4 regions of the Glutamicibacter sp. ZJUTW genome follow, and region 4 is predicted to be linked to each of the others. Evidence: predicted binding sites of a transcription regulator. Region 4 holds the regulator's gene; each other region holds the start of a gene.
The links. Region 4 encodes LexA, which represses DNA repair genes until DNA is damaged. Its sites were predicted from a motif close to TCGAACANNTGTTCGA; they were not measured.

Region 1 (7,933 bases), 690 kb from region 4:
GGGAACGTGCTCATCGCAGGCGTCGCAGCCACAGTACGGGAACGCTGCTTGGTACAGCGCACCGAGCTCCAGATGCACCCCGGGAAATTTGGTGAGAACTATTCCCAATGGAGCGCAGCGCGAATCCACCGGGAGGATCCGAATAGAGCACATCACTGTGTCCGGTGGAATCCGCAGTTCGGTGGCCAGACCGGGATCTTCGAAGCAGCGCACCTGGAATTGCTCCTGCATCCAGCCCAGCAACGCCCGGGCTACATGCTGCACGGGGGCAAAACGTTCCGGATGTTCGGTCACCGAATAGCTTTCATGATCCGGCTCCCCATCCCAACGCTCGCCATAGGGGATTGGGGTACCGAGCTCGTCGAGGTACTCGGCGAATTTAATGTCTGGCCGCTTATAGCCCCTGAGCATGCTGGGTTCCTCCTGATGCGTCAAACCATGGAAGTAAGGGCTTAATGCCCGAATTCATCCGAATCGGTGAAGGGGCCGGCTCCGGTATCCATGGCATCGATGGCGGCTATTTCTGCCTGTGTGAGGTGGAAATCGAAAATATCCAAGTTCTCGCGCTGCCGCTGGGGATCGGCCGATTTCGGTGCGGCCGCACGCCCGGACTGGACATGCCAGCGGAGCGTCACCTGCGCGCTGCTCTTCCCATGCGCCTCGGAAATTTGTGCCAGAGTTGGATGTGAAAGGAAGTCGGACTTCTGCCGTCCCAATGGGGAATAGGCTTCGGTCCGCACGCCATGCTCCGTATTGAAAGTTTGCCATTCGGCGCTTTGACGCTCCGGGTCCACCTGGATCTGGTTCAGCGCCGGCACGTGGCCTGCTTCCAGGATCTTCTGCAACTGGTAGGGCTTGAAATTGGAGACGCCGGCAGCTCGGATCTTCCCTTCGTCTACGAGCTTTGCCAGCTCTGTGAACGCCTCGACGTAGGTGTTCTGCCGCGGGTTTGGCCAGTGGATCAAGAACAGGTCCACATAGTCGAGTCCAAGGCGGGACAGGGAGTTCTCCAAGGCCTGGCGCACGCCTAGGGCCGAATGCCACTTCTTGTTGAACTTCGTCGTCACGAAGAATTCATCGCGGTCAAGCCTGCTCTGCGCCAAGGCCTGGCCGACGGCGTCCTCGTTCTCATAGTTCTCCGCCGTGTCCACGCGGCGATAGCCGACGTCAAGGGCCGAGCGGACTGCGGCAACCGCCTCCTGGCCGCGCAGGGGCCACGTGCCCAAGCCAACGGAAGGCATGCTCACGCCACCGGCAAGTTCGAAGGAAGAAATATCAGCAATCATGTTCCCGAACCTACCAAGCTTCACGGGCTGCCGGGTGGTTGCATCGAAGAATCCACGACACACCGGGAAACAAAACCGGCGCACGGCATCCATGGGTTTAACGTTGTTTCGGCGCATTTCCGTGCTGCCATCCACCGAACACCATGAAGGTTACAACCATGCCGAAAATAGGCGTCCTCGCGCTGCAAGGGGATTTCCGCGAACATCTGGCCTCTTTTGAACGGCTTGGGCAACGTGCGCAAATGGTGCGTACAGTCGAGGATTTGGCGCAGGTCGACGCGCTGGTGCTACCCGGCGGCGAGTCTTCCGTAATTGACCGGCTCTCCCGCAACTACGGGTTGGCCGATCCCATCAAGGATCGCATCGCCGAAGGGATGCCGGTCTACGGCTCCTGCGCTGGAATGATCATGCTGGCCGATCGCATTGAGAATCCTGCAATCGCGCGGGATGGCGCGGTCCAGCAAAGCTTCGGCGGCATCGACATGACGGTGAAGCGCAATGCCTTCGGGCGCCAGGTCGACTCGTTCGAGCACCAGCTGGACTTCAACGGGCACACTCTCGAAGCGGTGTTCATCCGCGCCCCGGAAGCCGTGCAAATCGGCCCGGACGTCGAGGTGATCAGCACCGTTCAAGCCGGGCCGAATGACGGACAGGGTAGAATTGTTGCAGTACGCCAGGGAAAATTGTTGGCAACCAGCTTTCACCCGGAAGTCACCGGCAGCACAGCTATCCATCAATTTTTCATCAATCTCACGCGAGGAGACGCTTAAAGCATGTCAGGCCACTCCAAATGGGCAACTACCAAGCACAAGAAGGCTGCGATCGACGCCAAGCGCGCCAAGGCCTTCGCGAAATTCATCAAGGGCATTGAAGTTGCCGCCCGCGCCGGCGGAGCCGACATGGCCGGCAACCCTGCATTGGAACTTGCCGTCAGCAAGGCCAAGAAGAACTCCGTGCCGATCAACAACATCGACCGCGCAATCAAGCGTGGCGCCGGCCTGACCGGTGAGGTCGTCGACTACACCGAGATCATCTACGAAGCACGCGGCCCGCAGGGCTCGGCGCTGCTGATCGAGTGCCTGACCGACAACAAGAACCGCGCAGCCTCCGAGGTTCGCGTGGGCATCACCCGCAATGGCGGCACCGTCGCCGACCCGGGATCGGTGGCCTACCTGTTCAACCGCCAGGGCGTAGTCCGCCTGCCCAAGGGCGAGCTGACCGAAGATGACCTGCTGATGATCGTGCTGGATGCCGGTGCCGACGAGATCCTGGACGAGGACGAGAACTTCGCCATCGTGTGCGATCCTTCGGACCTGCGCGCGGTCGCAGCGGCGCTGGACGAGAACGAGATCGCCTACGAATCCGACGAAATGGAATTCCTGCCGTCGATGAAGGTGGACCTGGATGTTGACGGAGCCCGCAAGTTCCTGAAGCTCTACGACGCGCTGGAAGAACTGGACGATGTCCAGGGCATCTACACCAACGCCGACCTGTCCGATGAGGTTCGCGCCGCATTGGACGAAGAGCAGTAGGGCTTGGCCTTACGTGTTGTCGGCGTCGACCCCGGCCTGACCCGTTGCGGTCTTGCCGTGGTCGACGTCGCTGCTAACAGGCAGGTTTCGCTGGTGGACGTCACCGTCGCCGGCACCCCGCCGGGCACCCCGCTCGACGCCCGGCTCTTGACGATCGCCAACGCGATCGAGGCGTGGCTGGACCAGCACCAGCCCGACGTGCTCGCCCTGGAACGCGTGTTCGCTTCGGCGAACGTCTCCACGGTGATCGGCACCGCCCAGGTCACCGGCGTGGTGATCACCGCCGCGGCACGACGCGGCATCCCCGTCGCGCTGCATACGCCGACCGAGGTGAAGGCGGCGGTGACCGGTTCCGGCCAGGCGACCAAGGCGGCGATCGGCAAGATGATTGCCAAGATCTGCCGGCTTGATGAACCGCCGAAACCTGCCGACGCCGCTGACGCGGTGGCCCTGGCAATTACCCATGGCTGGCGCGGAGCGGCCACCGGCTCGAACGCCTCGGCCTCTGCGGTGCACGCCGGCGGGTCCTCGCAGCTGACAGGTGCGCAGCAGGCATGGATCGCCGCCGAAGCGTCAGCCAAGCGCCGAGCGGTGCGCCGCTAGCCGGCGGCCGGGAAATGACCTCGACCCACCGGGAAACACGGCGGATCGATATTCGTAGGTATCTTCGATAAACTGGGTTCGATCGAACATACATCCAAGGAGTGGCATGATCAGCTCATTGACCGGCACCGTGCAGGCGGTTGCACTGAACACCGCGGTAATCGACGTTAACGGCTTCGGAATGCTGGTCAACGCCACCCCCGGAACGCTGTCCGGCCTGCATCAAGGGCGCGAGGCGACGGTCTTCACCTCCATGGTGGTGCGCGAGGACTCCATGACCCTCTTCGGCTTCGCCACCGCTGAGGAGCGCGATGTCTTCGAGGTCCTGATCTCCGTATCGGGAATCGGGCCGCGCACCGGCTTGGCCATCCTTGCCGTGCATTCTCCTGAAGAAGTGCGCATCGCGGCGAATACGAAGGACACCGCCGCCTTCACCAAGGTGTCCGGCATCGGCCCCAAGGGCGCCAGCCGGATCGTGCTGGAACTGAACGGCAAGCTGGTCCCGACCGGCGCGCCGGTGGCTCCGGTGTCCGGCGGCGGTACCGCCAGCGTCTGGGAACCGCAGGTGATCGAAGCGCTGACCGGACTGGGCTGGAGCGAAAAGGATGCAACCAGTACCCTGAAGTCGCTGTCCAAGGCCGATCCGGATGTCGTTGCCACCGGTAACGTCGCAGAAATCCTGCGTGCCGCGCTGCGCAGCATGTCCAGCGGAACCCGCGTCTAAGCGGTCTGCGAGAGGATCGACTTTTCATGAATGACTCCACCGGGCTCACGAACGCCGGCAGCGAACCCGAAGAACGGGTTATCGAAGCTGCCCTGCGCCCGCGGAACCTCGACGACTTCGTCGGCCAATCCCGGGTGCGCCAGCAGCTTTCGCTGGTACTCGAAGCAGCCAAGATCCGCGAACGCACCGCGGACCACGTACTGCTCTCGGGTCCGCCCGGGCTGGGCAAGACCACTTTGTCGATGATTATCGCCGCCGAGATGAACGCGCCATTGCGCATCTCATCCGGCCCGGCAATCCAGCACGCGGGCGACCTGGCCGCGATTCTCTCTTCGCTGACCGAGGGCGAGGTGCTGTTCTTGGATGAAATCCACCGCATGTCGCGGCCTGCCGAAGAAATGCTCTACATGGCGATGGAAGACTTCCGGGTCGACATCGTCGTCGGCAAGGGGGCTGGCGCGACAGCCATTCCACTGGAACTTCCACCGTTCACGCTCGTTGGGGCCACCACGCGTGCGGGCTTGCTGCCTGGGCCGCTGCGCGACCGCTTCGGCTTCACCGGGCACCTGGAGTTCTACGCGGTCAAGGAACTCGAGCTGGTACTGCGCCGTTCGGCAATGATGCTGGATCTGAGCGTGACCTCAGCTGCATTCACCGAGATCGCCGGTCGATCCCGCGGAACCCCGCGTATCGCCAACCGCCTGCTGCGCCGCGTGCGCGACTGGGCCCTGGTGCACAAGCTCGAAGAGATCGATGCCAAGGCAGCGGCTGCCGCTCTGGACATGTACGAGGTCGATGCGCGCGGACTGGACCGCCTGGACCGCGGAGTGCTGGAAGCACTGTGCACGAAATTCGGCGGGGGACCGGTGGGGCTTTCAACCCTGGCCATTGCCGTGGGCGAAGAAACCGAAACCGTCGAAACCGTCGCCGAGCCATACCTGGTGCGCGAAGGATTGATGGGCCGGACTCCGCGAGGGCGTATCGCCATGCCCGGAGCCTGGGAGCATCTGGGATTAGCCATGCCCAAGGATGCCATCTTCGCCAGTGCGCAAAGCTATGAAAACGATGAGGATTAGGCAAGCATTACTTCACTGCCCGCGTAAATGGCCTGCCGGTTCACCGTGACCCATTAGACTAAAGACGCCCGACCTGTGCCCACTTCAGGGTAAGGTGGGGCGTCTTTGCTGTTTCGCGCCAGAAAATGGCGCAACGGCATCCCAGAATTCCAGATCAAATCGCAACTAATCGTTAGCAGGTAAATACGTGAATCCTCTCGTAATCGCACAGGCCGCTGGTGGCGGCTTCAACCCTTCGCTGATCCTGATGGTCGCCCTGTTTGCAGTGCTGATCTTCATGATGTTCCGTGGCCGCAAGAAGCAGGCCGCCCAGCAGGAGAAGCTGAAGACCAACACCGTGCCAGGCGCCAAGGTGATGACCAACTCGGGAATCTTCGGCACCGTCGTCGGTGTAGACGCAGAGGATCGCGTACAGGTTGAGGTTTCGCCAGGCGTGGTGCTCACCCTGCACCGCCAGGCCATCGCCACCTTCCTGGACAAGGATGCGGCAGCCCCGGCCGCTGCCGACGAACCAGCAGCACCCTCCAACGCAACCGAAACCCCGGAAGAGTCCCTGCGTCGCTTGAACGACGAGGGCAAGGACGAGCGCAACGCCTAAGTCCCGGGCAGCATAGCGGTGGCCTGAAGGCTAAGCCACCCGAACCAGAAAGCACATTAGATGTCATCAATCAGACCTGTTAAGCAGGCGCGCAAAGCGTTGCTGTGGTTGCTGGTCGTCTTCATCATCGCAACCGGCGTGTTGGTGGGTGGTGCGGTGAACGGCAAAACCGGATGGGGGCCGAAGCTGGCCCTCGACCTCGAAGGCGGCACCGAGATGATCCTGGCCCCTCGGGTCCAGGGCGACGAGGCGATCAACCAAGAGCAGCTGGACCAAGCGGTGGAGATCATCCGCCAGCGCGTGGACGGTTCCGGTGTCACCGAATCGGAAATCACCACCCAGTCCGGACGCAACGTCGTGGTCTCGATGCCCGGTACCCCGGACCAGACCACCCGCGATTTGATCCAGGCCTCGGCCAACATGGAATTCCGCCCGGTGCTGATCACCGGTGGCTTCGCGGCCACTCCGAAGGAAGACCGCACCCCCAAGGAAGACCTGCCAAAGCCTAGCGGCAAGCCGGAGAATCCATCGGATACCAACTGGATCACCCCAGAGCTGTTCCAGGAGTTCGAAGGCTACGACTGCGAGGTCGAGCTCAAGGATCGCGGTGGCGAAGCCGCCGACCCAGACAAGCCAATGATCTCCTGCGACCGCGAGATGGGCGTGAAGTACATCCTCGGCCCGCAGGAAATCTCCGGTGACATGATCAAGGACGCCTACGCCCAGTTGGCCCGCGGCGTCAATGGATCGGTGACCGGCGAATGGGTCGTCGTTATCGAGTTCAACGCCGAAGGCACCAAGCTCTTCGCGGATACCACCCAGCGTCTGATTGCCCTGCAGGGGTCGCAGAACCAGTTCGCGATCGTGCTTGATGGCGAAACCATTTCGGCGCCAACCACCAATGCAGTGATTTCCGATGGCCGTCCGCAGATTTCCGGCGGTTTCACCCAGGAAAGCTCGCAGGCGTTGGCCGAGCAGCTGAAGTACGGCGCGCTGCCAATCAGCTTCGACATCCAGTCCGAGCGCCAGGTTTCCGCAACCCTGGGCGCTGACCAGCTCACCGCTGGCCTCATCGCCGGCATCATCGGCCTGCTTCTGGTCTTCATCTACTCGCTGTTCCAGTACCGGGCCCTGGGCCTGGTGACCATCGCGTCGCTGCTGGTTTCCGGCGTGCTCACCTACCTGGCGCTGGTGCTGCTGGGCTGGGGCATGAACTACCGCCTGTCGCTGGCAGGCGTCGCCGGCCTGATCGTCGCCATCGGCCTCATCGCCGACTCGTTCATCGTGTACTTCGAGCGTGTGCGCGATGAGCTGCGCGAAGGCAGGCCGCTGGCAAGCGCCGTGGATATCGGCTGGAAGCGCGCCAAGCGCACCATTCTGGCATCCAAGGCAGTCAACGTGCTGGCCGCCATCGTGCTCTACATCGTTGCCGTGGGCAACGTGCGAGGCTTCGCCTTCACCCTGGGCCTGACCGCCATCATCGACCTCATCGTCGTGTACGGCCTGACCCACCCGACCTTGGTGCTGCTGGCACGCACCAAGTTCTTCGCCAACGGCCACCCGATGTCGGGCATGGATCCATCGTTGCTTGGCGTCAAGCCGCTGTACCAGGGCGCGGGCAAGGTTCGCCGCTTCGATGAGAATGTTGCGGCAAATCGCGGCAAGAAGAATGCGAAGGCATCGGCTGAGGCAGCGAAGCGCATGACCATTGCCGAACGCCGCCGCGCTCAGGCCGAGCAGTCCGCTGGCTCGAACGCGTCTGGCAGCACGCAGGCCAAGGCCCAGGAGGAGAACAATGAATAAGCTAGTCACTTGGGGCAACGAGCTCTACACCGGCAAGCGTTCCTACCCGTTCACCTCCAAGCACCGCTTATGGTTCCTGATCGCCGGCATCCTGGTGATCCTGTCCATCCTGATCCCGGTGGTCAAGGGCGGCTTCAATCTGGGTATCGACTTCCGCGGCGGTTCCGAATTCACCGTTTCGGATGTGCAGAACACGGATATCTCGATTGGCGAAGAGACGGTCAGCTCAGTGGCTTCGGGATCTGAGGCAACGGTGACCAATATTGCTCCGGGCACCATGCGCGTGCAGACCGAGCGTTTGAGCGATGACC
Region 2 (7,933 bases), 870 kb from region 4:
GATGTCGATCTGCTTGCGGCCCGAAAGGTAGTCGCCGGTCAGCGACTTGGTGTTCTGCTTCAGGTCTTCCAGGGAACCGGAATGCACCACTTCGCCACCGTGCTCGCCGGCGCCCGGGCCAATGTCCACGATCCAGTCGGCTTCGGCGATGGTGTCCTCGTCGTGCTCCACCACGATCAGGGTGTTGCCCAGCGAACGCAGGTGCAGCAGGGTATCGATGAGCCGGCGGTTGTCGCGCTGGTGCAGGCCGATGGACGGCTCGTCCAGGACGTAGAGCACGCCCACCAGGCCGGAGCCGATCTGGGTGGCCAGGCGGATGCGCTGCGCTTCGCCGCCTGACAGGGTACCGGCGGCGCGTTCCAGGGTCAGGTATTCCAGCCCGACGTCCAGCAGGAACTTCATTCGCGCGTCGATTTCCTTGAGCACCTGCGCGGCGATCTGCGCCTCGCGTGCACTGAGCTCGATCGACGAGAGGAATTCCGCGGCGCTGCGCAGGTCCATGGCGGAGACCTCGGCAATGGAACGTCCGCCCACCAAGACCGAGAGCGATGCCGGGTTCAGGCGCGCGCCGCCGCAGGTAGGGCACGGGATCTGGCGCATGTACTGCTCGTAGCGGTCGCGGGCGTGGTCGGATTCGGTCTCCTGGTGCTTGCGGTGCACATAGGAGATGACGCCCTCGAAGCCGGTGGAGTACTTGCGTTCGCGGCCGAAGCGGTTCTTGTACTGCACGACCACCTTGTGGTCCTTGCCGTTGAGGATCGCTTCGCGGGCGGCCGCCGGCAGGTCCTGCCAGCGGGTGTCCATGGTGAAGCCGAGCTCATTGCCCAGGCCCTCGATCAGCCGGTTCCAGTATTCGGTGGTGGCCTTGCCCAGCGACCATGGGGCGATCGCGCCCTCGGCCAGGGTGACCTCGGTGTCCGGGACGATCAGGTGCTCGTCGACTTCCAGCTTGGTGCCGATGCCGGAGCAGGCCGAGCAGGCACCGAACGGGTTGTTGAAGGAGAAGGTGCGCGGTTCGATCTCGTCGATGGCCAGCGGGTGCTCATTAGGGCAGGCCAGGTTCTCGGAGAACGCGCGCACGCGCTTCGGGTCATCCGCGTCCAGATCGACGAAGTCGGCCAGCACGCGGCCTTCGGCAATGCCCAGGGCGGTTTCGATGGAGTCGGTCAGGCGCTGGCGGGCGTCTTCCTTGATGGCCAGGCGGTCCACCACCACCTCGATGGTGTGCTTGACCTGCTTGGCCAGCTTTGGCGGATCGTTCAGCTGGATGGTTTCACCGTCCACCCGGGCACGGGCGAAGCCCTTGGAGGAAAGCTCGGCGAACAGGTCGACGAATTCGCCCTTGCGCGAGCGCACGACCGGTGCGAGGATCTGGAAACGGGTTTTCTCCGGTAGCTCCATCAGCTGGTCGACGATCTGCTGCGGAGTCTGCTTGGAGATCGGTTCGTGGCAGATCGGGCAATGCGGACGGCCCACACGCGCCCAGAGCAGGCGCATGTAGTCGTACACTTCGGTAATCGTGCCCACGGTGGAGCGCGGGTTGCGGCTGGTCGACTTCTGGTCGATGGACACCGCTGGCGACAGGCCCTCGATGAAATCCACATCCGGCTTGTCCACCTGGCCGAGGAACATGCGGGCGTAGGCGGAGAGCGATTCGACGTAGCGGCGCTGGCCTTCGGCGAAGATGGTGTCGAAGGCCAAGGAGGACTTGCCCGAACCGGACAGGCCGGTGAAGACGATCATCGCGTCACGCGGCAGATCAATGTCCACGTTCTTCAGGTTGTGCTCGCGGGCCCCCTTGACGACCAGGCGAGTCAGATCTGTTCTCTTGCTCTCTGCAGTAATAGCCACGAAGCAATACTAATCGAAAACTGCTTCGAATACATGTACGAATGGATGCAACTCACAGTTAATTCTCCAAACCCCTGATCCTGCGCACGGCGAGCGCAATGCGTGCTCGTCCATCCATCCGGAATGTCGACCGGTGAGCCGGCGTCCCCATGAATCCAGATCGGACCACGACGTCCCATTCGAGGTACCGGGCCCTTGGATTCCCGCTTGTGCCTGTCACGTGTGCGTCCCCTCCCCAAGTTCGCAGCTATCTCGTAGATGCCAATGAGCGGCGAGCGCATGCTCTGTGTTGCACGAGCGGGAAAACGGATAAAATTCGACGTTCGGTTCACGCCGCCAACCAGGGGCACCGCAACCGCTGATCCGCAATGCAACTACATAGCGAACCTGGCCAAATGTTCCGCGCAATGGCATCGTCCGCGGTGCATGCCATCCGACAGCAATTGTTTTCTGTGCAAGCATTCGACATCATGAGGCAGCGCCACACCGTTCCGTTTCGCGCCCCCTCACCGGTCACTACACGGACAGGGCATACGGAACGGCCGGTGTTCCTGTAAATCCATGAAACTTCTGCGATGCGAGTCAGCACGTGGCGCGATCCTATTTGTGACCCGCTTTCGGGACACTTTGAGAAAAGTGAGCACTAAGCAACACTGAACGAACCTACAACGTGAATCTGCTCGACCGATAGTAGCGTTGTAATACTTATGGATGCAGGGTTACTCGCACAGCCCGAACAACCTGCAGTCACCAATCATCTACGTCAACAGGAAATCAACATGCAAACTACCGAAGCCGCGCAACGCTGGGCGACAACATGGGCCAACGCTTGGCCACTCAAGGACGTGAATGCAATTGTCCAGTTGCAAGCTGATGACGGCGACCACTGGGCCTCGATGTTCAGACCATTGCGTGGGCCTGACGGTCTGCGCACTTATCTAGAGGAATGCTTCGCGGAGGAAACCCAACCGGCAGAAACATGGTTCAGCGAACCAATCGTCAACGGAAGTTCAGCTTCCGTCGAGTACTGGGTCGTGATGTTCATCAAGGACCAGCCAATGACCGTCTCGGGATGCACTGTGCTTTCATTCGACGATTCAGGCTTAGTAACAACAGCGCGAGACTACTCACACGTCAAAGACGGGCACCACTTGCGACCTGAGCTTCCATTCAGCGCCTGACATCACACTCTGTCCCGTTCAAGGTTCCGTTTACGGGCGGCACAGCACTAAGGAGCAAAGACAGAGGCGTTGTCAGCTTTGAACACTCACACCAGCCGTCGATACGCTAGCTGAACCTCTTGAGCTTCCACTGCCGTCCGTGATTACTCGGCATGCAGAGATAAGACCGTCGAAAAATGGAGCTTTCACGAACCACCAGCGGTTCCGAGCTGAGGACAAAAGACGCTACATCGTCAATCGTTTCTTCCGCGAATTCAATGACCTCGTCCAACCCTTCAGGAATCGTTTGGTATCCGATATATCGCTCATCGTAGACGAGTTCCGGTGACTCGCTTCCCAACACCAGAGTGAAGACGCCGAGTCTAGGGCCCTGAAGATCTAATTGGATAGAGTGTTTACGATCGTAGGCTCGACCACTGATATCCTCCGGTAAGGTCATGATGACCTCCTCAACCCGAGCCCTCAGCAGGGCGAGGTAATTCAGAACCTTTGGGTCATCTCTCATGGATCGAACACTATATCTCTCTCGTTTGAAATGCGTTCAAGTGTCTGAGCAATACAGGAACGATCGCATCCGTTCCCGGAGGAGGTCCCGGAACGGTCGGTTCAGAGTGCGCGATCTCGGCATGCCCCAGGGCCGAGAGGACAAATAGAAGCGCTTATTCTTGAAGATATTCTCCATCAACATCCGAAGCTCCGATAGGTTTGTGGCATGAATAACCTTTCGATTCGCAAAGCCACCCTTGATGATGTTCAGGCTATCCGGTCTATCGGGATTCTTACATGGCCAGCAACATACCTTAGTTTCACGAGCCCGGATTTCGTCATGGATAATCTCAATACCTGGTGGTCACACGACTCTGTCAGTGCTTCAATCACCGATGATACAACGTACGTTGCTCTGCAGAATGGCGAAGCCGTTGGAACTCTAACGGTCGGGCAGTTTGAGGGCGAACCTGTCATATGGAAAATTTATGTGTTGCCGGAATCCCATGGCCACGGCATCGGCACCGAACTAATGAACACAGCACTTGATGCCTTCGGCCGCACTCAAGATCTGAGGATCGAGTTCGTGAAAGGCAACCCGTCGGCCCAGGCATTCTATGAACGGCGTGGCTTCAGATTCGATTTCGAAGAAAAAATGGCGGAGGGGCTGGCTACAGTCTGGCTTCGACGACCAGCTGGCCGGGTCACCTGAGGACTAGCAACGTTCCCACAGAGGGTTCGACTTAACGAACACTGAGCTGTTGTGCAGACAGCCTGTGAATTCGAGATCGATAGCGGGTATTCGCTGTCACGACGTCACCGAGAGCGGGAGATCAGAGTTCGTCGAAGTAGGGCTCCTCTGATCCGGGAAGCAGCGGATGCGAGGCAATGCTGAAACTCTCGTCCCAATCATCCGGCCTGTGGGGCCACGCCTCGACCAGCCATTTTGGCGGATTGGTCGAGTATCCAACAGTGACCCTTTTAGCTTGCAGATCCCAGAACGACGAGCCCGGGTCAAACCGGCGAACCCCTTCTAAATACAGGTATTGAAAGGGGCGGACCTTTGACGCCAGCACTATCCCCTTGAGAGACCCAATAATGGTAAAACTCACGACCTCGGGCCAAGCGCCAGCAGGTGCAACGACCTCTATGCTCCCCGATTGATTGATTTCGATCTGGTCCAGCTGGGTCAGCCTGTCCCAGGCCCTAGGATCTGCGGCACGCTTCACGCGTTGCAATAGGACATTGCGCACTGTTTCCGCCATGTGCGTGAGCAGATCGAGAGTTCCGCCTTCGATCTCCATATCTTGCAGGTGAGGGGAAGCAATGAGTTGCTCGGTGGCCCCTTGCGCGTACGGCATGAGCAATCGGGTCAAGGCCATGACCCCATTTCCCGAACCGCCATAGGGCAGTATGCCGTCGCATTGATGAATGATTAGCGATGAGAGCAACGGCAGGTTCTCAATCCCCGTCAAGTCAAGGTTGCCACCATCATCCAAGTCGATTGAAACAGCTTGGACATCCGGCGCTATGGCACCGACCTCGTCCGCGAACAATCCAGTTTCGGGTAGTTGGCGGATGTTGGCGAAACGAAGCCGTGCATAGGAATCCTGGGACATCCGGACTTTTTCCACTTTGTTGTTCCAAATCAACCCCGAAGCCGATTCATGTCTAACCGACATGCCTGCCCTTCCTGTTTCATTCGGATTTTACGCAGCTTCGGCACAACTATTACTAGTCGCCCGTTACCTTGCTGGCAGCTAATCAACCCCGGGAAATATTGGAGCTGCCAACAGCCAAACATACCTCTGTGCCATTTCGCATTCACCAGCCTCCATCCCCCGCCGGGATTCGGGACCGACTCCAGGACCGCGTCGGGTCTACCTTGGCAGGGAGCTGAACGCCGCGCGCAGGTACTTTACCGCGGTTGCTTCGTCGACCGACCACAGTTGGGCGATGCGGGCCAGATCGGCGGCCGCATCGCTGACTTCCTGCTCTGCACGATTCTCCGCGGCTTGGACCACGGTTCCATGGCGGCCGCGGGTGACCACTGCACCCTGCAGCTCAAGTTCCTTGTAGACCTTGGCGACGGTATTCACCGCGAGGTTCAAGGTGCCCGAGAGCGCACGAACCGACGGCAATTTGGTGCCCGGAGCTAGTTTGCCCTTGGCAATTGCTGAGAGGATCTGCTCGCGGACCTGCTGATACGGCGCCACGCCCGAGTTCGGCTGGATCTTGATGAATTCCAGTTCGGTCATCCTGCACTCCATCCTTTGGACTGTGTTTGGCATTTATCCGAGCCTATCGCGTCAGCCGGGATCTGCACCGTAGTCTGGTTGCATGAACGAACTATTGCTGAACGATGTGACCGTCCGTTGGGTCTCAGTATCCGACATGGCAAACAACGTGTACCTGGTAACTAATCGGAAGACCGGCGAACAGCTGCTGGTGGATGCGGCGGATGACATGCCGGCCATCGAGCGGCTCATCCAGGCGGCCAGTGAAGACGCGAGCGATCCGCGCCTTATCGGCATCGCCACGACGCATCAGCACTGGGACCACGTGCGCGCGTTGGCCGAAGCCGTGGAGAAGTACCCGGTGCCAACCTACGCCGGTGCAGACGATGTCGCCGGCATCGCTGGAGAATGCGGGGTCAAGATCGACCATGCGCTGAACCACGGCGACCAGATGAAGCTGGGCGAAGTGATCATCGAGGCGATCCACCTGCGAGGGCATACACCGGGTTCGCTCGGCTATGCGCTGGTTGATTCCTCCGGCCAGCCGGTAGTGCTCAGCGGCGACAGCTTGTTCCCCGGAGGCGTGGGCAACACATGGAAGGACCCGCAGCGGTTCCTCTCTTTGCTCACCGACGTCACCGAACGCATCTTCGACCGCTTCCCGGACGAAACCAAGGTTCTGCCGGGACACGGAGATTCGACGACACTGGGGACAGAACGCCCGAATTTGGAACAGTGGCGCGAACGCGGGTGGTAGCCCTTTGACTGCATTGCCAGCGCATCCGTGCCGCTGGCAGCAGCGTTTAATGGTGCGGGACCCCTTCCAGCTGATGCTTGCAGCCGGATCAGATCCGTATAATCACCACTTGTGAATTCACGGTCCTCCGCACCAATTTCCGTCGTCCCTTCGCGGACAGCCATCATCGTCGCGGTTCTCGCCGTGCTGGCGATGGCCTCCTATCCGTTGCGTGATACCTTGTACCCGGGGATTTCAGGAACTGTTGCCCAGTCGGCGCTGCTCTCCGCAGCGGCTGTGTTCTTTTCCGAGATCTTGCTCTTGATGCTGATGGCCGGGGCCTGCACGCTCGCCGTCCTGTGCTAGTTCCGTAATCGAGTTGCGTTTTGGCGCCTGGATTCAGGCGCGATTGGTGCGGTAGCGGCCTATGGCCTGAGCGAGCTGGCCAAGATCCTGGTCGCCGAGGAACGCCCCTGCCGCGCCCTGGATGCTCTCACCGCAGTGGTATGCCCGGAAGCAGGCGACTGGTCCTGGCCCTCCAACCATTCGGTCGTCGCCGCCGGCGTCGCCGCAGCCTGCACGCTGGCCCTTCCGAAGCTGGCCAAGTACGCGATACCGGCCGTCTTGCTCATTGCCCTGTCCCGCGTGGGCGTAGGCGCCCACTTCGTCCACGATGTCTTCTCCGGGGTGGCGTTGGGCATCCTGGTTGTCCTGGTCTGCGTCCGCGTGCTGCCCGGCATCGTGCAAAGGTGCCTGGCGGGAAGCAATCGCTGAGCCAGCTAACCCTCGAAGCGCTCTGACGATGCCGAGCCTGGAGCAAATCAGCCGAGCTTGTGCCCGATCATGAAAATTCTGCGGAACGGGAAGTTCGTCAGGACGGTACCGTCCTGCGAAGCAAATGACGGGTAGTGCGTGGAGACTTCGGCACGGTAGTCGTTCTCGAACTCCAGATAGTCTTCTTGTCCCAGCGCGTGCCGAACGGGCAGCAACGCCGTCCCGCGAACCCAGTTCAGGATCGGGTCCTCACCTGCGAGCAGCTGGTGGTACGTGGTCTCCCAGACATTAGCCTGGAACCCCGCGTCCAGGAAGATCCGCTGGTATTCATCCGGCTCGCCGACCACGTCGTCATGGCGCAGCACCCCTGCCAGCTTTCCGGACCACTTCGGGCTGTCGGCCACTGCGCGCATTACCGCATGCGAGGGTGAACCGAAATTGCCCGGGACCTGGATAGCCACGTTCGCACCGGGCCTCAGGTTGACCAGCCATCCTGCCAGCAACTCGCGATGCCCAGGAAGCCACTGCAGCATGGCGTTGGAGAACAGCAGGTCCGTATCGGCGTCAGGGATCCACTGCGTGGCGTCGGCCAGTGCGAAGCCCAGATTCTCCTCGTGCTCGCTCTGCGAAGCCCGCGCGATCATCTCTGGCGAGGAATCCAGTCCGGT
Region 3 (7,933 bases), 720 kb from region 4:
GAGAGCCCCGCACGGGCGCGGACATCTGCAAGGTGCTCATAGGGTTGGCCAGCGACCAGGCGTTCGACTTCGCGTTCGCTCATCTGGTGGATGTCGCGGAAGGCCAGGCGGACCCCGTAGCGTCCAGGGCGCAGCGAGCTGGGCGCGCGTGGCACCACCGGGAGCTTCGCTGGAGCGGATTCGAACACCCGTTCGACCCGGTAGTGCCCGGTGGAGCGGTTGATGTCCAGCGGCAGGATGGGGATGCCCATGCGCCGGGCTTCGGAGACCAGCAGCCGCTTGGGGTACATGCCCGGGTCATGTTCCCAGATGCCGGCAAGGAAGGCTTCGGGGTGGTGGGCCTTGAGCCAGGCCGAGTGGTAGGTGGGCACGGCGAAGGCCGCCCCGTGGGCTTTGCAGAAGCCGAAGGACCCGAAACCGGAGAGCACTTCCCAGACCTTGTCGATCGTCTCCTGGCTGTAGCCGCGCTTGGTTGCTTCGGTGCGCACATAGCGTTCTACGGCTGGTTCCTTGTCCGGATTCCCCAGCAGCCGGCGGTAGACATCGGCCATGCCCAGCCCGCAACCGGTCATCACATCCAGGATGCGCAGCACCTGTTCATGGAAGACGGTGACCCCATGGGTTTCGGCGAGCGCTGGAATCAGGTCCGAGTGCAGGTATTGGGCCGGGGCGAAGCCGTGGCGGTGCTCCAGGTAGGGCTTGACCATATTCGATTGCATGGGGCCAGGGCGGAACAGCGAGATGTCGATGATCAGGTCGTTGAATTCGCGCGGGGCGAGCTTGCCGATCAGCTCGCGCTGGCCCGGGGATTCGATCTGGAAGCAGCCCAGGGTATGGGTTGAGCGGATCAATTCGAATGTGGGTTCGTCATCCAGCGGCACCCGGGACAGGTCGATCGCTCCGGCAGCGGAGATATAGCTGTCATCCACATGCCCTCCGGCGCGCGCGACCGACTGCTTGTCCGGGTGCATGCGGGCGATCTCTTCCAGGGTGTAGGCGATGGCTGATTGCATGCGCACCCCAAGCACGTCGAGCTTGATCAGCCCCATCAGGTCCATGTCGTGCTTGTCGAACTGGCTCATCTGCAGCCCGATGCCCGACGACTGGACCGGGGTGCGGTCCAGCAGGCTCGCGTCGGAGAGGATCACTCCGCAGGGGTGCATGGAGATATGGCGCGGCAGCCGGTCCAGGCGTTCGGTGGCGTCGATGAGGATATCGAGCTGGGTGTCATCGGTAATGCGTTCGGCCAATGCCGCCAGTTCCGGCTTCTCGGTGAGCGCTTCGCGGAAAGAGGACGCGGAGAAGCGCCAGAGCTGCTTGGCGATCTCGTCGACCTGCTCCTGCTCCACCCCGAGGGCGGCTCCTGCATCGCGGACCGCGCCGCGGGCACGGTAGGCGTTCTGCATGCTCATCAGGCTCACGCGCTCTTCGCCGAAGTTGGCGAAGATCTCCCGGTAGATCTCGTGGCGGCGTGCGGACTCCACATCGATATCGATGTCCGGCAAGGTGGTGCGGGTATCGGAGAGGAAGCGTTCGAACACCAGGTCATGGGTTAGCGGGTTCACCTGGCTGATGCCCAGCAGGTAGTTCACCAGCGAGGAGGCGCCGGAGCCGCGGGCGGCCACGCGGATTCCCATGCCGGTGATCAGCTTGACGGTTTCGGCGACGGTCAGGAAATACCCGGCGAAGTCCAGCCGGTCGATCACCCCGAGTTCCAGAGCCAGCTGTTTTTCAATGAGGCTGGGTTTGGCGTGCGGCAAGAGCCCTGGCACCGCGCCGTAGACGCGGCTGGTGAGCTCTTGCATGGCCGGGCGGTCCAGGCCGAGGACCTTGGCCTCGGGGATGACCGGCTTCTTCCATCCGAGATCAGCCACCGGGTCGGCCGCAGCCCATTCGGCAAGCGCTTCGGTTTCCCGCAGCAGCTGGTGCGCCCAGCTTCTTTCGGTGGCATAACCGATTTCCTTGGCCAGCTGGCGCATCTCTTGCGGGGTTTTCAGCCATCCTTGGCCGTTGGGTTGGCAGGAGTCCAGGTTCTTCAGGCTGTGCAGGGCGCGCGCCGAGTCCAGGATGTCTGCGGTGACCGCCCCGTCGGGGTCCACGTAGCGGACGGCGTTGGTGAGGACTGCTTTGACCCCCCGCTCGTGGGCGTAGCGCAGCATGCGGCCTGCTTCGCCGAGGCTGTAGCGCGATCCGGGACTGGAAAGGTGCGTGGTGATCTCCACGCGCAGCATCTTTCCCAGCCGCTTCTTCCAGTTGGAAAGCAGTGCCCGGGCGTGAGCGTAGTTTCCCTTGAGGATTGCGCGAGACACGTCCGACTCCCCGCCGAGCAGGATCATCAGATTTCCGCCGGCGCCCAGATGCGCCAACTGCCCGGCTTCCAGCCCCGGAACGCCGTGCGCAGTGCCATGCGCGAGGGTGATGGCCCGGCACAGCGCTGCATATCCCGCACCGTTGCAGCGCCCGCGGGCCAGCAGGACAATCCGCCCCTGGGTTTCCCCGTGGCTATCGAGCACCGCAAGGTTCACCCCGAGAATCGGGTGCAGCCCTTCTGCCATGCAGGCTGCCACATGCTTGACCGTCCCATACAGCCCATCCCGGTCAGTCAGCGCGAGCATCTGCGCCCCCTGCGCCTTGGCCGCCTGGGCCAGCTGCTTTGGGTGCGAGACGCCATAATGGGCGCTGTATGAAGAACTGACGTTCAGATGGGTGAAGCTCATGGATGTCCTTCGAAAATATGTTCCCCTGCCGGCACATCAGGCGCTGCGGGCCAGCGAGTCATGCACGCGCACCAGGCGCCACCGTTCAGTTTGCGCATCAAAACTCACATCGACGCTGTGCACTTGGCGGGATCCACGCACGGCGACCAGCTGCAGGCGCCACATCTCGTAGTCGGCAATCCCCGCACCGGCTCCGCGGGGAATCCGCAGGTTCTCATCCCACCATTTGCGGCGCTCGAACCAGCGCTGCGGTTCAGCCACCAAGCGGTAGTCCTGCCCCTGCCAGGTCACGCGCAACGGCATCCCATTCGCTGCGCGAGCCACCTCGATCGACTCGGTGAACATCCCCACGTGCGCACTCCTTACCTAGTAGAACCATTCTATTCGAACACGTGTTCGAATGACAGTTACACTAGTCAGCGCGACCGACAGTTTGGGTTAGCCGAGCGCAGCGGCTCGCAGCGTCGATGAGCTGGCTGAATAGGCCCTGCGAAAGGCCGCGATAAACGAAAGGGCGAGGAACATCCGACATCGCAGGCAAGCAGCGCATCATGGGCCAAGGCCAGGCGCAGTTTGGCGATGTAGCCCGATGGGAACGGTGCCCCGCTCACCCTCGGAGCCAACGTTCCGCTCAATCGGCGGCTGGAGCAGCAGGTCGCTGGCTTGGGAGCTCTATGCACCACAGTGGATCAAGGCCAATTCGGCGCGGGCACTGGTTTCCGCCCTCGGTGCCGTCCTCCTGCTCAGCGGAGCCTGAGCCCGAGGCGCAGCCCTTGCGCCGTCACATACGTTCCGGGAAACTCGTGGTGCACCTGCGCAAATTGGCTCTGGGCGAAACAGCCTGCGTCATTGTGTCACGAATGTTCCATAAGCGCCGAGGACACCGATAGCATCGAGACAGCAACAGTCAATCGTTCCAGGAGCTAAATCCCATGCCTCATAAGGTCAAAGCCGTTGTTTCCCGCGCCAAGGATGCGCCGGTAGAGGTCGTCGACATCATCGTTCCGGACCCGGGTCCCGGAGAAGTAGTCGTCGACGTGCTCACCACCGGTGTCTGCCACACCGACTTGCACTACAAGCTCGGCGGCATCGGCGACGAGTACCCCTACCTGCTGGGCCACGAGTCCACCGCAGTCGTCAGCCAGATCGGCGAGAACGTCACCAACGTGAAGGTCGGCGACCGCGTGATCCTGAACTGGCGTGCAGTCTGCGGCCAGTGCCGCGCTTGTGCCAAGGGCGAGCCGAAGTACTGCTTCAACACGTTCAATGCCACCCAGAAGATGACCCTCGAGGACGGCACCGAGCTGTCGGCTGCCCTGGGCATCGGCTCCTTCGCCGAGAAGACCCTGGTCCACTCCGGCCAGTGCACCATCGTGGATGAAGAAGCGGATCCGGCAGCCGTCGGCCTGCTCGGCTGCGGCATCATGGCCGGCATCGGCGCGGCAATCAACACCGGTGAAATCAAGCGCGGCGAGTCGGTTGCCGTGATCGGTTGCGGTGGCGTCGGCGCCGCCGCCATCGCCGGCGCGCAGCTGGCCGGCGCGACCACCATCATCGCGGTGGACGTCAACCCTGACAAGCTGGAAACCGCGAAGACCTTCGGCGCCACCCACACCGTGGATTCCGCCAAGGTCGACGCCGTGGAAGCCATCCAGGAACTGACCGGCGGCTTCGGCGCCGATGTGGTGATCGATGCTGTAGGCCGTCCGGAAACCTACAAGCAGGCCTTCTACGCCCGCGATCTTGCAGGCCGCGTGGTGCTGGTGGGCGTCCCGACCCCGGAGATGAAGCTCGAGCTGCCGCTGCTGGACGTCTTCGGCCGAGGCGGCTCGCTGAAGAGCTCGTGGTACGGCGACTGCCTGCCAAGCCACGACTTCCCGATGCTTGTCGAGCAGTACAAGCTCGGCCGGCTGGATCTGGACTCCTTCGTCACGGAACGCATCAAGATCGATGAAATCGAAGAGGCGTTCAAGAAGATGCATGAAGGCACCGTGCTGCGTTCGGTGGTGGAGCTCTAATGGCTGCCCGCATCGAGAACGTCGTCACCTCCGGCACTTTCTCGCTGGATGGCGGCACCTGGGATGTCGATAACAACGTCTGGATCATCGGCGATGATTCCGAGGTCATGGTGATCGACCCGGCACACGATGTTGCCAAGATCCGCGAAGCCGTGGGCGAGCGCGAAGTCATGGCCGTGCTGCTGACCCACGGGCACGACGACCACATCCGCGCCGCCGGCGAATTCGCCGACGCCGTTGATGCACCGTTGTTCTTGAACCCGGAAGACCGCATGCTCTGGGAAGCTGTCTACCCGGAGCGCGACGTGGACGCGGAAATCAGCGAAGGCGATTCATTCACCATCGCCGGCACCTCGCTGACCGCGCTGCACACCCCGGGGCACTCGCCAGGTTCAACCTGCTTCTATGCGGAAGACCTCGGCGTGCTGTTCAGCGGCGACACCCTGTTCAACGGCGGACCGGGTGCTACCGGGCGCAGCTACTCCAGCTTCGAGACGATCATTGAATCGATCCGCACCAAGCTGCTGGTGCTGCCAGCCGAAACGGTGGTCAATACCGGTCACGGTGATGCCACTTCCATCGGTGCCGAAGCGCCGAACCTGGATGAATGGATCAAGCGCGGGCACTGACCCGCGACAGCGATTCCACCAAATGGCGGCGGCAGCCGGCCTGCGGGCCGGCTGCCGCCGCCATCCTTGTTTCCCGCACCATCGATGGAATAATGAATCCATGCCTGAAACGCATTTGCGGATCCAGAGAACGGCAGGCTATGGCGGCCTTGCCGCCCTGCTCTGCGGCCTCGTCTTGATCTGGCACGACGGCCGCCAACCGGTGGCCACCGCCGCAGATAGCTTCTCCTCGGCCGCCGGAGCGATCTCGCAGTCGCCGAGCCCAGTGCTCCTTGCCGCAGGAGCGCTGGTGTTCTTCGGCGTCGTCACCCTCTGCTTGGCTGCCGGGATCCTCCTGATGCGCCGCATCCTGGCGGTGCGCCCCCTCAGAGCCGTGCCCTGGATCCTGGCCGCGCTCGCCTTGGCCTTGTTCCTGGCAGGGGCCGGGTTGAAGATCTGGGATACGCTGCAACCGGTGCCTTTGGGCTGGTTCGCCTACGAGCCGCTGACGCACGCACAGCTGTCCTCGCTGGCCACGTCCCCGGCGGGCGTTGCCGCGCGGCGGCTGATGGGACTGGGGCTGGCAGTATTCGCCATGGCCAACGGCGCCTGGATGGTGCAGCACGCCGCCCGGCACCAGCGCTAGAACAGCGAGTTGCTGTGCGCCTCGATCAGCTCCGGAGAGTTGTTGCGCACATTGCCGACAGCGGTGTCGACCTCATGCATGGTCCATTCTGAGGCCACATCGAACGCTTCTGCACGAATCTGCTCGATCAGCCCTTCGCCATCTTCCTCGGCAGGGTTCATCCAACGGCCCATCATCTCCTTGCCCAGCGGAATGGGCAAGCGGTCGTGCAGGCCGGCAAGTTCGCCAAGCACCCCTGGTTCTTCAGCCGAAGGCGAGTCCATGGTCATGATCGAGGTGGAAAGAATCCAGGATCCGTCCTCGTCCTTCCACCATTCATAGAGGCCGGCGAAGAAGATCAGCTTTCCATCCTCGCGGTGCACGTAGAAGGGGCGTTTCTTGCTGCCCTCCTTCTTCCACTCGTAGTAGCCTTCCACCGGGACGACGGCTCGGCGCTTCTTCACTGCTGAGCGGAAGGTCGGCTTGGTGCTGGCCGTCTCGCTGCGCGCGTTGAAGGCACGCACCCCGACCGAAAGCTCCTTCGCCCAGCCTGGCACCAGCCCCCACCGGGCGACATGGACCTGGCGGTGCAGATCATCGCCGATCAGCCGCTCGAGCACAATCGGCACATCGGTGGTTGGCGCAACGTTCCATGACTGGCGCAATTCCAGGTTGTCGTCAGCTTCGGCCTCGGCCTCCGCCACCAGATCGCCGATAGCTTTGGCCATCACATATCGTCCGCACATCGCTTGCCCCCTAGTCCGGCCTCAAGGAAAATCTGCTCCCCAGTCTAGCGAGCAGCGTCCGAGAATTCAGCGAACTTTTTCCGGCCAGCCGGGAACAAAGTCAACATGCGTGCCGTTACACCAACTATGAGCAATGAATTGAACCTTGACCAGTACGTTCCCGCTGCCGGCGGAGTCACCATGTTCACCACCAGCTGGTGCGGCTACTGCCGCAACCTCAAGCGCCTGATGGACCAGAAGGGTGTCGCCTACACCGAGGTGAATATCGAAGAAGTTGAAGGCACCGCGGAGATCGTCGAGTCGTTCAACAACGGCAACCAGACCGTTCCAACTCTGATTTTCCCGGATGGAACCGCAGCCACCAACCCGCGCATCGACGAGGTTGTTGAGCGCGTCGGCGCATAGTTCCACTCGCAAGACCAGGCATCGGCACCCCCTAGCAGGTGCCGATGCTTTTTTAAGCTGCGCTATGCACCGTGCAGCGTTGCGTGCTCGCGGTATTCCTCGAGCAACGCGGAAACAAATGCTTCAGTGGTGACACCGGCGAGCAAATCGTTCGCTGCGCCTACCGTTGTCGGATCCATCGGAACACCCATTGCCTGGTAGACCCCATCAAGGACCTGGCGCAAGGACGAAGAATCCTCGACAACAAAGACTGAAGAGAACAGCCATGCGCCGGAAACCACACGCTGAGCCGTTCCTACCAGCTTCACTGGATAGTTGCGCGGCGAGTTCCCGTCAGGGAGACCATGTACCGAATGATCGCCGGGGCAGTACTCCCCCGGGATTGGCCCGACCTGCGCATTTACGCCAAGGCGCTGGAAGGCGTTGGCATAGACGCGGGCAAATACCTCGAAGCGGCTTTGCTGGCGCATCACTGCCTCAGCTTCGGGCTCAATGTGGTCAACGATTAATGTGCCCCGGTGATATGCCGCGGCTCGGCCACCGGCTTTGCGCACCAATGGCGCAAAGCCGAGCTGCTGCGCCACCTCCCGCGCCTCCTCATAGCCGTCCAGACGCACATCACGCTGGCCAAAGGCCAGAGTCGGGTCCGGACGATAGAGCCGTAGCAAAGAACCCCTCTCGCCCGACTGGACATCGCGCAGCAACTGCACTCCGCGTTCTAGGTCAGTTGCCGGGTCTCCGCTTGGAACTTCGATTTCCACGGATAACGGCGCATCTGACTGGGCATTCCACAAACTCATGGAACTGAGTCTAA
Region 4 (7,933 bases):
GCCCAGCGCGGTACCCGCAGTCATCGCCGAACCGTACCAGCCCATGGCTTCGCCGCGGCGCTTTTCGGCCACCAGGTCGGTGAGCCATTCGGAAGCCGCCGACAGCGTTGGCGCGCAGAGGAAGCCGGGCAGGGCGGAGAACAGCGCCAATGACCAGGTATCCCACGCAAAATACATCGGTATGGTCAGCACTGCCATGCTCAGCAGCAGCACCAGCGGAGAGATAACCCGGGTCATCGACCCGTAGATCAGGCCGCCGATCAGCGAGGCGCCGCACCAGAAGAAGAACACCAGCCCAAGCTGGTGGCTTTGCGCCGACGCATCCAGTTCGGCCACGATGGCCACCTCGGTGCCGGTGAGCAGCATGCCCGCTCCGGCCGAGGCGATGAAGACCGCCAGGACCGAAGCGCTGACCCAGTTGAAACGGTTCTTGAAGTTGCGTCCGCGCTGCTTGATCCGGGCACGGGCGGATTTCATGCCGGCGGCAATCAGCTCGCCTTCGACTTCGGGCACGCCCATCGGTGCGGCGGCAATGAAGCTGGCTTCCGCGCCCAGGCGTTCTTCGTGCACGTTGGCCCGCGAAGCAATCGCCTTGGGGTCGTCGCTGCGTGTTGGCGGATTCAGGATCATCAGCGCCAAACCGGCCACCGTCGAGGTTACGCCAATTACGCTCAAGCCGATGACGCTGCTGACCTGGGTGGCGACAATGCCGGCACTGGCCGGGCCGACGATGAACACCAGTTCGGTGGCGGTTGCGTCCAGGGCGAAGGCGGTACGGCGCTGCTCACCGGTGGTCATGATGCCCAGGGCGGTACGCACCACGGAGAAGACCGGCAGTGCGAAGAGCCCGCCGATGAAGGCCAAGGGGTAGACCCAAACCAGCGGAACATGGGGCACCGTGCACCAGACGAGGGTTTCGACGATCACCGAGGGGATCATCGCGCGGCGCAGTCCCCAGACATCCACGCGGGCTCCGCGCCAGGGGGCGCCGATGGCGATGCCCAGGGTCATGACTGCCGTGACCAGGCCCGCTGAAACCCAGGATTGGTCGAGGTTGTTCACCAGATGCAGGAGCAGCAGCATGCTCAAGGCAGAGTGCGGCAGGCGGGCAATCATGCCAATCAGCAACAACAGTGAGATCTGCGGCTGGCGCAGGATCTGCCAATAGCTTTTCATGCCCGGAAAGTTCCTTATCTGGTCAAAAGGAGCCCGCCGGTCTAGCTCGGCGCGCTGTGCAAACTGAGTTCGAGGGAATCCACTGCTTCAGCGAATTCGGTGTTCTGGGACAAACGTCCGTGGATTGCGCGAGTTGCCTCGCGTGCGTCGTTCTCGCTCGTTCCAGGAGCAAAGACGAACTGCAGGTTAAGTTCCGGTCCGGAACCTCCGCCAAGGACAACTTGCCCGTCCTTGCTGCGGGAGCCGACTCCCCTGCCCGGGGCAACCTTGACGGTCTGCAACTGGCTGAAGCCTTCGGTTGCATCCTGCACTAGGTTGGCGATCTGCTGATTCTGATAACTCGGAATCCACTCGATCTGCTTAGCCAGGTTCCAGACCCCGGGTCGTCGAAGCACGAAGGTGAAATCGCTTCCGGGATCGAGGACCAGCAGCTGGCATTCCTCGCTGACTGCCGAGAGGGCCGCCCGCGGGGCGTAGACCGCCACCGGCCGAGCTTCCTTGTGCCACGTCTGAAGCCGTTCAACTGTGGTGAAGATCGGCAGGGCCATGCGGCCATCCGGAGCCTTGATCTTCACCAGCGCCATATCGGCTTCCTTATCGGAGGCGAAGCCGTGTTCAGTCATCGCTTCTTCACCGAGCTGGGCGACCACCGCAACGAAAACGCGCGCCTGTGACAAGGATTGATGCACTTCGCCCTCCCCCGCGGTGCCGGCTCGCAAGGCTGCCAAGGCGGCAACGACATTGGCGTCGGCCATGCCGTCGTCCTTGTCGAAGTTATGCAGGGGGTTGCCTTCGCCGCTCAGGTCGCGGCCTTCCCAATCCTGGCCGGCAGAGTCGGTTTTTGAACCTGCCTGCGCCAGCGCAGCGACAATATGTCCCGGCAGATGGCGTTTGGGTGCAGATTCAGGTTGCTCGGTGCTCATAGCTCCATGCTATCGGTGGTTTCGAGGTTGTTGGCAGGAAGTTCCAAAACTGCATTCATGAGCTTGGACACCCCGAGCGGGGCATTTCAGATTTCATCCCCTGCCGGCTGTGCGCCATCGCTGCCAGGAGAAGGTATTGCAGGAATCTGGCTTCACAAATGGAAAGGCGATTCAGAAGCAGGGAGCTTCTGAATCGCCTTTCGCGGATGGTACTTGGTGCCTAGCGGCGGCCTGCCACATCGAGCGCTTCTTGCAAGGTGAACTGGCCTGAGTACAGCGCCTTGCCCATGATGGCGCCTTCGATGCCTTCAGGAACCAGCTCACGCAAGACGCGGAGGTCTTCGAGCGAGGAGATGCCGCCCGAGGCGACAATCGGCTTGCTGGTCTTGGCAGCGATTTCGCGCAGCAGTTCAACGTTTGGACCGCGCAGCGTGCCGTCCTTGGTCACGTCGGTGACAACATAGCGGGCGCATCCGGCGTCTTCCAAGCGAGCTAGGACGTCCCACAGGTCGCCGCCGTCCTTGGTCCAGCCGTGGCCGGACAAGGTGGTTCCGCGCACGTCCATGCCCACGGCGATCTTGTCGCCGTGGCGGGCGATGGCCTGCTTCGTCCATTCCGGGTTTTCCAGTGCGGCGGTACCGAGGTTGACGCGGGTAGCGCCGAATTCCAGTGCACGTTCCAGGGAGGCGTCGTCGCGGATGCCGCCGGAGAGCTCGACCTTGATGTTCAGTTCCTTGGCAATGCGCTGGACGATCTCGACATTGCTTCCGCGGTCGAAGGCTGCGTCCAGGTCGACCAGGTGCAGCCATTCGGCCCCGGCGTTCTGCCAGGAAAGCGCAGCTTCCAGCGGGTCGCCGTATCCGGTCTCGGTACCGGCTTCGCCCTGGACCAGGCGCACTGCCTGGCCGCCGGCGATATCTACCGCAGGCAGGAGTTCGAGGATTGGTTGCTCGCTCATGATGTCCTTAATGAAGAAATAAAAAGTGGTTAGTAGGTCAGGGCCCAGGCTGCGATCAAGCTCATGCCTGCAAGCACCCAGAGCGCGATGATCCATGAAATATGGGCCTTCTGGTTCTTCAGCGAAATGGCCCCGCCGATCAGGAAGGCCCCGATAACACCCAAGATGAGGCTCCACATGCCTAGAGTGTCCCCAACCAGTTGCGCAGCAACTGTGCGCCAGCGTCGCCGGACTTCTCCGGGTGGAACTGGACTGCCGAGAGCGGGCCGTTTTCGACGGCGGCCACGAATGGCGTCCCGTGCGTCGACCAGGTCACCTGCGGCGGGGTCATCGCTGGCTGGGTGACGTCGAATTCCCACTTCTGCACAGCGTAGGAGTGCACGAAGTAGAATCGCTCGTCCTCGATGCCTGCGAAAAGCTTGGATCCTTCCGGCGGGCGCACCGTGTTCCAGCCCATGTGCGGAATGACATCCGACTGGAGGCGTTCAACCTTGCCCGGCCATTCGCCGATGCCTTCGGTTTTCACCCCATGCTCCACGCCTTCTTCAAAGAAGACCTGGTGGCCCACGCAGATCCCCAAGACGGGCAGGCCACCGGCGATGCGGCGGCCGATCCAGCGCAGGGAACCGGTTGCGGTCAACTGCTCCATGACCGAGGCGTAGGCGCCGACTCCCGGGACTACCAGTCCGTCGGCAGCCACGATCTTCTTCGGGTCTGCGGTCAGTTCCACCTCGGCGCCGGCGGCTTCCAAGGCGCGCACGGCGGAACGGACGTTGCCTGAACCGTAGTCCAGGACAACTACTGTTTTCTTCTCCACTTACAGGGCACCCTTCGTGGATGGGATCTTGTCGCCCATGCGCTCATCGCGCTCTACGGCTTCGCGCAAGGCGCGGGCGAAGGACTTGAATTGCGCTTCGACAATGTGGTGCGGGTCGCGGCCCGAGAGCACCTCGATGTGAGCGCAGATCTGTGCGTGGAAGGTGATGGCTTCGAAGACGTGGCGGGTCATCGAGCCGGTGAAGTGCCCGCCGATCAAGTGGTATTCCTGGCCAGCAGGCTCGCCGGAGTGCACGAGGTATGGCCGGCCCGAGACATCGACGACTGAACGGGACAGCGCCTCGTCCAGCGGAGCGTAGGAGGTGCCGAAGCGGCGGATGCCTGCCTTGTTGCCCAGCGCCACGCGCAGCACTTCGCCGATGGTGATCGCGGTGTCCTCAACGGTGTGGTGGACATCGATGTGGGTATCGCCGGTAGCACGCACGGTGAGGTCGATGAGCGAATGCTTGGAGAGCGCAGTCAGCATGTGGTCATAGAACGGCACCGAGGTGCTGATCTCCGAGACGCCGGTTCCATCGAGATCCAATTCAACGAATACGGACGATTCGCTGGTCACGCGTTCCATGCGGGCGCGACGTGCGCCAATCAATTCGGCAGACATGTCTTCCTTCGCTTGTCTTTGATTACTTCTGCGAGCCGAGCAGTTCGGCAAGTCGTTCCAAGAAGGCTGTGGTTTCTGATTCGGTTCCGGCCGTAACACGCAAGGTCCCCGGAATTCCATTGTCGCGGATGATGATGCCGGCTTCCAACAGGCCTTCCCAAATAGCGTGGGGGTCTTCGACGCCACCGAAGAAGACGAAGTTGGAGTCGGAGACCGATGGCTTCAGGCCCAGTTCCTTCAAGCGCGCGACGATGCGGTCACGCTGGGACTTGATGTCTTCGACCTGCGCCAGCAGCAACTCGATGTTCTTCAAGGCGGCGATCGCCGTTGCCTGGGTCACGGCCGACAGGTGGTACGGCAGCCGCACCAAGCGGATGGCATCGGTGACCTCTGGCGCGGCGGCCAGGTAGCCGACGCGTGCGCCGGCCAGGCCGAATGCCTTGGACATGGTGCGCGAGACGATCAATCGCTGGCGGCCTTCAAGCAGACTCAGTGCGGACTTGGTGCTGGCCAAGGAGAATTCGGCGTACGCCTCGTCAACGATCACCATGCCGTTGTGCTCGCTCATGGCTTCGTACACGGCCGTGATGACATCAAGGCCAAGGGCGGTGCCGGTGGGGTTGTTCGGCGAGCACAGGAACACGATATTCGGCTTGTGCTCGCGGACCTGCGCGGCTGCAGATTCGGCGGACAGGGTGAAATCCTCGGCGCGTTCACCGGCGATATAGGTGGTATCAGTACCACTGGCCAACAGCGGGTACATGGAGTAGGTGGGGCCGAAGCTCATCACGGTACGGCCTGGACCACCGAAGGCTTGCAGGATCTGCTGCAGGATTTCATTCGAACCGTTCGCGGCCCAGATGTTCTCCTTGGTGAGCGAGTGGCCGAGGTAATCGGCAAGAAGTTCACGAAGCTCGGTGAACTCGCGGTCGGGATAGCGATTCAGAGTTGCCGCTGCCTTGGCCACTTCCTGGGCAATGGCGTCTACGACTACCGGTGGCAACGGATGGGTGTTCTCGTTGACGTTCAACTGGATCGGCACGTCAATTTGCGGTGCGCCATAAGGGGATAGCCCGCGGAGATTCTCACGCAAGGGCAGCTGACTCAAAAGTTCACTGCGGTCATTCACGCATCAAGTCTACGTGCGCAGCGAGCCCGCCAGTGAATCCGCTACGGCTGCAGGTAACAAACTCTAGACAGCGGGGGAAGCTAGCCGGCAATGACCGGAATCGACAAGGTATCTCCAACCTGGATTTCGCTGCCGTCCAAGGCGTTGAGCTCCGCGATGTGGCCAACTGCGGAAGTCACGTCGTAACCGGTGGCATAGTCGCGAGCCAAACTCCATAGCGTATCCCCGGGGATCACGGTGACATCGATGGTTCCAACCCCAGCAGGATCTTCTGCCGCGGCATGCGCGTCAGAGGCGAACATGGAGAAGAAGAAAGCAGCAGCGATCGTGAGTGCGAAAACGGGCATCCCCACCAGCACAGCCCAACCGCGGCGGTTGATGCGGATTTTCAGCGGCGCTTGGGTCTGATCTGAGTCAAGTGCGACGGTAGCCATGACGTTGTCTCCTCAAGAAATTCAAGTGATGCGAATTTTTATTCGAAAGAACGGATTCGAAAACTTGTTCGAACCTCGTATATCTGTTCTAACAGAGATTCGCGGAACTTGTCCAGAAGTTTTCGAACAAATCTTTGAAAGAAGCTCGCTTATCTACTAAGATTTCGAAGTAGACGAGCAATGAAAACATCTCACCATCTAGCTCCGACAGTTTGGACACGCAAACTTTCGAATGATTGCTAGGGAAGGCAAAATCTCATGTCAGCATCACAACGCACTCCCCGATCGAATGCACGTTCGCTGACGATTCGCCAAAAGAAGATCCTTGAGACGATCCAGCGGTCTATCGGCAAGAACGGTTATCCGCCATCGATGCGTGAGATTGGCGACGCTGTCGGACTCAAGAGTCTTTCGAGCGTGACCCACCAGTTGAGCCAGTTGGAAAAGCTCGGCTATATCCGTCGAGACCCACGCCGTCCGCGCGCGATGGAAATCCTGCTTCCGCTGCAATTGTCCGACGATGCCGAAAAGGCCGAGGTCTCGGAGCCGGTCGAGCCGGCTGCCAGCGAAGACGCCAAGATCATTGAGCTGAGCACTTCTGCTGACACCACCATGGTTCCGCTGGTTGGCCGTATTGCTGCTGGCGGTCCGATCCTGGCAGAACAGTCCGTCGAAGATGTTTTCTCGTTGCCTCGTCAGCTCGTGGGCCACGGGGAACTGTTCATGCTCAAGGTTTCCGGCGATTCAATGGTTGACGCCGCGATTTGCGATGGCGACTGGGTAGTTGTCCGCCGACAGCAGACGGCAGACAACGGCGACATCGTCGCAGCCCTGCTGGACGAGGAAGCGACCGTCAAGACCTTCCGGCAGCGTGATGGGCATACTTGGCTGCTTCCACAGAACTCGCGCTACGAACCGATTTTGGGTGATGCAGCAAAGATCATGGGACGGGTCGTCTCGGTCATGCGCTCACTCTAGATTTCGTGTGGATATTGCGCTGGTGCTTGGCACCAGCGCAATTTTCGTTTAATCAGCTACTCGCCGGCCTCGAGCTCGATCTGGGCGGCCGCGGCGAAGATCATCCAGCGCTGGACTGCCGCCGAGAGCCGGCGCGGTTCCTGGTCGATCAGATGGCCTGCAGTTGCCGTGACCAGTTGCCTGGCCTGCTCCCTGCTTGGTGCTTCCAAGCGGTGATCTTTCGCGGCGAGGGCCAGATACCGGCACAGGATTCCGGCAAAAAGGTTCCCGTCTCCCCCGCGGTTGAACGCGAGTACTCGGGCCGCGGAAGACAGCGAGTGCGTGGTCGCATCGATCAGCACCTGGGCGTGAGCCAGATCGGCTGGCTCGCCAAGCTCAAGCAACGCGCCTAGCACCGTGCCCTGGTTATAGGTATAGATCGCTGGCTCCACCGTATGCCCCTGGCTGGCCAACCGCAGCCCGTCCAAATACAGCCCACGCTCGGCGCTGAACAGGTTCTTCTCCAGCCATTGGAGAACCTGCCGTGCGGTGTCCTTCTGTCCGGTTCGGCCGAAGAACAGTGCCGCCGGCGCATTGGCCGGCGTATTCTTGAAATCCCGTTTTTTCGACCAGTACAGGCCGCCGCCCAGCACCTCGTCCATGCCAGCTTGAAGCTGTTCTCCCAGCACCCGCATTGCAGTCTGAGCAGCGTGGTTTCCTTCTCCCCTCACGGCCAGCGTGAACTGCGCCAGACGGCCGCTGGCCAAGGCAAGCCACGCCATATCGTCGAAGAAGTAGTTGGGCAGCATCCCGAAGTTGCGAATTCGAATGCCACGCAACAGATGATTGGCCCGGGCCAGCTCGGCACGCGCCGATTCCGCGTCGCCTGCGGCCAGATAGGAGTGGCCGTCATCAATG

Region 1: ruvA (Holliday junction branch migration protein RuvA) is a predicted target of LexA. The motif match lies at 3,504-3,519, and genes of this name have one in related genera.
Region 2: uvrA (excinuclease ABC subunit UvrA) is a predicted target of LexA. The motif match lies at 1,877-1,892, and genes of this name have one in related genera.
Region 3: F0M17_RS08885 (DUF6504 family protein) is a predicted target of LexA. The motif match lies at 3,102-3,117, and genes of this name have one in related genera.

Annotation. Positions count from the first base shown of each region.
Region 1 is NZ_CP043624.1:1,864,284-1,872,216, reverse strand. Features, by position in the region: gene F0M17_RS08810 (DUF6226 family protein) at 1-411, opposite strand, end outside; gene F0M17_RS08805 (aldo/keto reductase) at 453-1,286, opposite strand; gene pdxT (pyridoxal 5'-phosphate synthase glutaminase subunit PdxT) at 1,445-2,056, shown strand; gene F0M17_RS08795 (YebC/PmpR family DNA-binding transcriptional regulator) at 2,060-2,818, shown strand; gene ruvC (crossover junction endodeoxyribonuclease RuvC) at 2,822-3,421, shown strand; gene ruvA (Holliday junction branch migration protein RuvA) at 3,528-4,145, shown strand; gene ruvB (Holliday junction branch migration DNA helicase RuvB) at 4,172-5,221, shown strand; gene yajC (preprotein translocase subunit YajC) at 5,409-5,819, shown strand; gene secD (protein translocase subunit SecD) at 5,880-7,622, shown strand; gene secF (protein translocase subunit SecF) at 7,615-7,933, shown strand, end outside.
Region 2 is NZ_CP043624.1:2,044,981-2,052,913, forward strand. Features, by position in the region: gene uvrA (excinuclease ABC subunit UvrA) at 1-1,851, opposite strand, end outside; gene F0M17_RS09630 (nuclear transport factor 2 family protein) at 2,631-3,032, shown strand; gene F0M17_RS09635 (hypothetical protein) at 3,139-3,471, opposite strand; gene F0M17_RS09640 (GNAT family N-acetyltransferase) at 3,745-4,230, shown strand; gene F0M17_RS09645 (hypothetical protein) at 4,352-5,200, opposite strand; gene F0M17_RS09650 (GntR family transcriptional regulator) at 5,399-5,776, opposite strand; gene F0M17_RS09655 (MBL fold metallo-hydrolase) at 5,859-6,512, shown strand; gene F0M17_RS09660 (hypothetical protein) at 6,624-6,857, shown strand; gene F0M17_RS09665 (phosphatase PAP2 family protein) at 6,900-7,265, shown strand; gene F0M17_RS09670 (methyltransferase domain-containing protein) at 7,313-7,933, opposite strand, start outside.
Region 3 is NZ_CP043624.1:1,887,261-1,895,193, forward strand. Features, by position in the region: gene F0M17_RS08880 (DNA polymerase III subunit alpha) at 1-2,717, opposite strand, end outside; gene F0M17_RS08885 (DUF6504 family protein) at 2,754-3,062, opposite strand; gene F0M17_RS08890 (S-(hydroxymethyl)mycothiol dehydrogenase) at 3,650-4,735, shown strand; gene F0M17_RS08895 (MBL fold metallo-hydrolase) at 4,735-5,364, shown strand; gene F0M17_RS08900 (hypothetical protein) at 5,465-5,989, shown strand; gene F0M17_RS08905 (SOS response-associated peptidase) at 5,986-6,714, opposite strand; gene F0M17_RS08910 (mycoredoxin) at 6,841-7,119, shown strand; gene F0M17_RS08915 (lipoate--protein ligase) at 7,182-7,919, opposite strand.
Region 4 is NZ_CP043624.1:1,171,267-1,179,199, reverse strand. Features, by position in the region: gene F0M17_RS05580 (MFS transporter) at 1-1,176, opposite strand, end outside; gene F0M17_RS05575 (SseB family protein) at 1,218-2,099, opposite strand; gene priA (bifunctional 1-(5-phosphoribosyl)-5-((5-phosphoribosylamino)methylideneamino)imidazole-4-carboxamide isomerase/phosphoribosylanthranilate isomerase PriA) at 2,320-3,057, opposite strand; gene F0M17_RS17420 (hypothetical protein) at 3,087-3,236, opposite strand; gene hisH (imidazole glycerol phosphate synthase subunit HisH) at 3,239-3,874, opposite strand; gene hisB (imidazoleglycerol-phosphate dehydratase HisB) at 3,875-4,495, opposite strand; gene F0M17_RS05555 (histidinol-phosphate transaminase) at 4,518-5,624, opposite strand; gene F0M17_RS05550 (LysM peptidoglycan-binding domain-containing protein) at 5,705-6,058, opposite strand; gene lexA (transcriptional repressor LexA) at 6,317-7,036, shown strand; gene F0M17_RS05540 (glycoside hydrolase family 76 protein) at 7,093-7,933, opposite strand, start outside.